One region of the Aerococcus sp. HMSC10H05 genome, then DNA from elsewhere that is predicted to be linked to it. Evidence: predicted binding sites of a transcription regulator. Region 1 holds the regulator's gene; the other holds the start of a gene.
What was found. The regulator NrdR, encoded in region 1, represses ribonucleotide reductase genes. The targets are predictions, from matches to a motif close to ACACNATATATNGTGT.
Positions count from the first base shown of each region.

Region 2: a site for NrdR is predicted at 1,593-1,608, ahead of nrdH (glutaredoxin-like protein NrdH). Genes of this name have one in related genera too.

Region 1 covers NZ_KV786958.1:1,578-4,798, reverse strand. The annotation lists gene mutM (DNA-formamidopyrimidine glycosylase) at 166-993, shown strand; gene coaE (dephospho-CoA kinase) at 1,031-1,639, shown strand; gene nrdR (transcriptional regulator NrdR) at 1,719-2,252, shown strand; gene HMPREF3116_RS01875 (DnaD domain protein) at 2,282-3,221, shown strand, end outside.
Region 2 covers NZ_KV786975.1:54,574-57,794, forward strand. The annotation lists gene HMPREF3116_RS03850 (ABC transporter permease) at 1-422, shown strand, start outside; gene HMPREF3116_RS03855 (ABC transporter ATP-binding protein) at 419-1,207, shown strand; gene nrdH (glutaredoxin-like protein NrdH) at 1,323-1,544, opposite strand; gene HMPREF3116_RS03865 (peptide ABC transporter substrate-binding protein) at 1,965-3,095, shown strand; gene HMPREF3116_RS08735 (periplasmic substrate-binding domain-containing protein) at 3,117-3,221, shown strand, end outside.

The DNA.
Region 1 (3,221 bases):
GGTAAGAGGTGCAGTTCATATTGAATAGCACCTCTTTTCATCCTCTCTAAGATAGGCGTTTAAGCCTAGTTAGCTACTGGAAAGATTTGTCTGTCTACTATCTTTCCAATATGTGTATTTTGCATTAAAATAAGTGAAGGAGTTACGTTAGAAAGTGGTGGAGTGATGCCTGAAATGCCAGAAGTCGAAACTGTTCGACGTGGTTTAGAAGAAATTGTTGTTGGAAAGACAGTAGCATCTGTGACGGTAACTTGGCCGAGAATTGTGCAAGCTGAAGGTGGACTCGAAGCCTTTGAAAACCGTATGCCAGGTCAACAATTGATGAAGGTTGGTCGTATTGGTAAATTTTTGCTTTTTTATTGGACTGATGTTGTTTGGATAGCACATTTACGGATGGAAGGAAAGTATTTGTATGAAAAGCAAGACACCCCTGTTGATCCCTATACACATGTTATCTGTCACTTAACAGATGGCAATGATCTCCGTTATAGAGATGTGCGCAAATTTGGTCGCATCCATATGGTCGATAAGGCGGATACAGACGCAGCAATCGCACAATTAAATTTAGGACCAGAGCCAGCGGACTTAAATTTTGAAGATTTCAAAGCAAGGTTAATGCGGACAAAGCGGCCAATTAAAGCGGTATTATTGGATCAGTCTGTTGTTGCAGGGATTGGTAATATTTATGCAGATGAAATCTTGTATGAAGCAAAAGTACACCCACAACAAATTGGCGCATCTTTATATGATCATGAAATCACAGCTATTATTGAAGCTAGTCGTGACATTATACAAGCAGCAATCGCAGTTGGTGGCACGACTATTCGTACTTATACGAATACTTTTGGTGAGAATGGTCATTTTGCCAATTATTTAAAAGCATATGGTCAAACAGATAACCCTTGCCAACGGTGTGGTACCCCTATTGAAAAGATAAAAGTGGCACAGCGAGGGACACACTATTGTCCACATTGCCAAACGATACATGAATAAATTACTATTAAATAGAAAAGTTAATAATGGAGGTCTTATGAGTCATATTTTAGGACTAACCGGCAGTATTGCAACAGGTAAATCAACAGCAAGTAAATTCTTTAAGACAGCAGGTTTTCCAGTGATTGATGCCGATTATGGTGCCAGAGTGGTGGTTGAACCTGGTCAACCAGGGTTAGAAGCAGTAAAGCAACATTTTGGGGATGATATTGTCTTTCCAAATGGTGTATTGAATCGCAAAAAATTAGCCAAGATTATCTTCAGTGATGATAAGGAACGTGAAAAATTAAATGAATTGTTACACCAACCTATACGTGACTGGTTGGATAGTCAAAAAGATAAATATGAGGCTATTGGGCATGAGTTGATTGTGATGGATATCCCCCTATTATTTGAGCATGGCTTTGAAGATACTTGTGATCAAATTATGGTGATTTATGTGTCAGAAACCATTCAATTAGACCGGCTAATTAACCGTGATCATCTAACGCCGGTTGAAGCATTTCAACGCATGACGAGTCAAATGTCGATTGAACGGAAAGTGATGATGGCAGATGTAGTAATTGATAATACTGGTTCAATTACAGATACACATCAACAATTAGATGCTTGGCTTGGCATTTCTGGTTTCCAACCGCTTAAATAAGGGGGATATCAGGCTTTGTGCTATAATGAATCGAGAAATTATTCACGTATATAAAAATGAAAGTAGAGGTGCTAAATATATGCAATGTCCAAATTGTGGTTCAACTAATTTAAAAGTAATTGATAGTCGACCAGCAGAGAATAATCGATCTATTCGTCGACGTAGAGAGTGTCTAGATTGTGGTGCTCGTTTTACAACTTTTGAACGGATTGAAAGAACACCATTGTTGGTGGTCAAACGTGATGGAACGAGAGAAGAATTCTCACATGAGAAAGTTTTGCGTGGGTTGATTCGTTCGGCAGAGAAACGACCTGTATCGGCAGATCAACTTGAAAAGCTAGCCCAAGATGTGGAATCTGAATTACGATCTCGTAGTCAAAATGAAGTGCCAGCTTCTGAAATTGGGGAATTATTAATGGCGGCTTTGCCGGATATTGATGAAGTAGCTTATATCCGTTATGCTAGTGTATACCGCCGATTTGAAGATCCAACTGTTTTTTTAAGAGAAATTGAACGATTAAGAGGCCGGAATGCACAAAACGATCATGATGATCAGTTTCATCCAGTAGACAATGCAGATGATGCTAAAGATTTAGACGAGGACATAGACTAAAATATGCTTTAGAAGGGAGGGTAATCATAATGGCATACCCATGGCAAAATTTAGATCCAAAAGGGTTTGTGCAAATTACCCAACCTCACTGGATTTCAGATATCGACCAACAAGTTTTACTACATTTGTATCAACCAATTATCGGTGGCACAGCTTATGCATTTTACCAGACACTTTATGCCAATATTCAATTAGGGGATTTCGTCTCACGACCGTTACGCCATTTTGACTTAATGGAACAAATGGTGGTCGGTAAAGAGCAGTATGTGAAGGCCAGACGTCGTTTGGAAGCAATTGGCTTACTGCAAGTCTATGAAAAAAGTGACCATCATAGTCAAGATGAAGTGACGACAATTTTTCAGTTACAAGCTCCTTTAGATAGTAAGCATATTTTTTCTGATCCAATTATGTCTAGTTTACTAATGGATCGTTTAGGCCAAGACCGATATCAATTCATGCTCGATAAGTTTTCAGCTAAGAAGCCAGTTGAATTAACGTCAACAGACTGGACTGAAGTGACCGCTACTTTTCAAGATGTCTATCGATTACCAAGTCAGTACTATCCCATTTCAGATGAAATTGAAGCTAGATTGATGCAAAAAAATCCAGCTACTAAAGCGACTACCTTAACGAGTTCAAGTCTAGATATGACTACTTTGAAAGAATTACTACAGTCGTCTTTTATTTCTGAAAAAGCGATTACAGATGAAGTGAAGGAAATGTTTATAACCCTACATCAACTTTATGGATTTGATGAAGTAGATTTAAAAGAATTGGCATTATCAGCTACAGATTTACGGACGAATCAAATCGATGTTCGCAAATTGCAGCGATTAGCTTTAAATCAATCTAGCCAGCAAGCTGGTCAAGAGGGTGAAGAGCATGTAGAAAGAACAAAAGCTCGCTTAACAGACCGGATTACTGTTAGTGAGACAGCCAAGCGACAGCAAGTTGATCAAGCAGATCAAG
Region 2 (3,221 bases), on a different contig from region 1:
CGCTAATTGCGACTGGTGATAATATACAAATGGCTAAGTCTTTAGGTATTGAAACTTCTGAAATGACAATGTTGGGCTATATGTTAGCAAATGGTTTGATCGCAATCTCAGGATATATTGTATCTACAGACAATGGATATGCAGATATTCAAATGGGAGTTGGTACGGTTGTGATTGGCTTAGCTTCTATCATTATTGGAGAAGTTTTATTCCGTAATGTTAAATTAGGAGTTCGTTTTATGACAATTTTAATTGGTTCAATAATCTATCGTTTACTTTTAACAATCGTGTTAATGTTGAACTTTGAAGCAAATGACTTCCGTTTATTCTCAGCAATAATTGTGGCTTTATGTTTAGCCATTCCTACTATCCAAAACAGACTAGCAGATTATCGTGAATATAGAAAGGTGACTAAATCATGACGACTTTATTAGAGATTTATCAAGCTAGAAAAATATTTAATAAACGAACGCCAGATGCCTTCGCAGCTTTAGATGACTTATCTCTTAAAGTTGAAAAAGGGGATTTCATTACAATTGTCGGGGGAAATGGTGCTGGAAAATCAACCTTATTAAATGCAATTGCAGGCACCTTTTTACTAGACTCAGGTAACATTACGTTAAATGGAAAAGATATTACACGTCTTGCAGAGGAAGAGCGTGCGAAATCAGTTTCTCGTGTTTTTCAAAACCAATCTATGGGTACAGCGCCACGGATGACTGTTGAAGAAAATCTCTCCTTAGCTTTGAAACGTGGGCAAAAGAGAGGGTTTAAACTAGCTATTAAAGAGGAGAACCGAAAGCAATTCCAACAAGCGTTGAGTCAACTACACCTGGGCTTAGAAAATCGTTTGGATACAGAAATAGGGCTCCTTTCTGGTGGGCAAAGACAAGCCATTGCGTTATTGATGGCAACCCTCACAAGACCAGAAATTCTATTATTAGATGAGCACACAGCTGCTTTAGATGCTAAGACTTCTAAACGTATTTTAGAAATCTCTTCTGATCAAGTGAAAGATCATAATTTAACCGCTTTAATGATTACACATAATTTACAAGATGCTTTGTTATATGGCAATCGAATGATTTTATTACATCACGGCAAAATTATTAAAGATTTCAGTAAGGCAGAAAAAGATGCGTTAACAGCTGGAGATTTATATCAAATGATGGCTGATTTGGCTGAATCAGACTATATGGAACGATAAAGTACTTAAAAATAAAGAGCCATGAACAATGCTTGTCAAATTGACAGCGTGCCTGTTCATGGCTCTTTTTATATAAAAACGACTTAGATATACTTAAGTTGCGTCATTAACAAACTTATGCTAATTTAGCCAAACGGTCCGGTTGGAAACCGTAGAAAGCTTCTTCATTTTCCGCAACAATTACAGGAACAGCTTGGAAGCCCATGTCTTTAACTTTCGCTAATGCTTCTTCAGACTCTGTTATATCGATCGTTTGAAAATCAATTTCTTTTTCAGTTAAATATTTTTTTGTGAAATTGCATTGCATGCAATTTGGTTTAGTATATACAGTTACCATTATATTTCCTCCTAAAAATTCCATATATTGTTATGGGTTTTCTTATAAGCACAATATATAGAGTTTATGAGCAAGAGTCAAGTTGTTTAACTGAAATTATTTGTCCAGACTTTTATGACTGGTTCAAAAGCTTGATGTGTCAAATTTTCTACATAATGCAAAAATAATATTTATTTTTTTAGTGCAAATATAGTACTTCGTAAGGTATATTTATCAAACGCACAAAATATAACTTTATCAGAAATTTGAAGTCTTGTCACTTATATTTTGTAAATAAAATAGACAAATGTATAATAATGAAATGAAACAGTTTTTTTTGGGAGGAATAAAGTAATAAAGAAAGCAGCTCTAGGTTTAGCTACTGCAATACTGTTAGCAGCTTGTGGTAATACCAATACTTTAAATGATAAGGTGTTAAATATGCAATCTACGGATGAGATTCAATCTGTAGACACGGCTTTTGCAGCCTCTAATATTGCTACAATCACTGCTAATATGAATTTTTACAATGGTTTATATACTTATGATTTAGATAATCAGCTAATTGCTGCAGATGCAGAAAATGTACCAGAAGTGTCGGAAGATGGTTTAGTGTATACCATAAAGATAAAAGAAACGGCAAAGTGGTCTAATGGAGATGCGGTAACAGCTGAAGATTACGTTTACGCTTGGCGACGGATGGTTGATCCGAATCTGGGTGCACCTTACGCTTATATGTTTGATGGTATTATTAAAAATGCCAGTGAAATTATGGCAGGAGATATGGCAATAAATGACTTAGGTGTTCGAGCGATAGATGATCATACGCTAGAAATTAGTTTAGAAAACCCAAGTACTTATTTTACTGATTTATTAACTATACCTGCCTACTATCCCCAAAACAAAGAGGTAGTTGAAGCAGCAGGTGATCAATATGGCTCTACAAGTGATAGCGCAGTTTATAATGGTCCTTTTGTGTTAACGAATTGGGATACTGCTAGTGGTAACACCTGGACCTTTGAGAAAAATGAACAATACTGGGATGCTGATAATGTTCATCTTGACACTGTAAATTTCCAATATCTTCCAGAAACTGCAACTGCTTTAAACTTGTATGATTCAGGTGAATTAGATGTGATAGAGTTAACCGGTAATTTTGCAGTTCAAAATCAAAGTAATAAAGATTTCCAAACCTATCCGACGCCTCGAACGAATTATATTGAAGTCAACCACGAAACGCCAGGATTGGACAATTTGAATATTCGACAAGCACTTTACCAAGCCATTGACCGTGAAGCTTTTGTAGATAACATACTACAGAATGGTTCGATCGCAACTAACGGATTTGTGTCACGTGAAGTAGCATGGAATCCGGATACAGCTGTTGATTTTAGGGATGATGCTATAATCGAAACAGATTATGACTTGAAAGAAGCTCAAGAAAATTGGGAAGAAGGCCTTGCTGAAAGTAATTTAGAAACTTTATCCTTGGATATGGTTGCTGCCGACGATGAAGAAAGTCAGTTATTTGCAGAATATATTCAATCTCAATTAACAGAACATCTTCCTTGAATTGAAGTGACTATTCATACTATGCCATCATCAGCTCGTTTTGCAGCCTTATCAAAAGGTGAGTACGACTTGGGTGTGACTTTTTGGCAAGCTGACTTCGGTGATCCAATTAATTATCTGGAACGA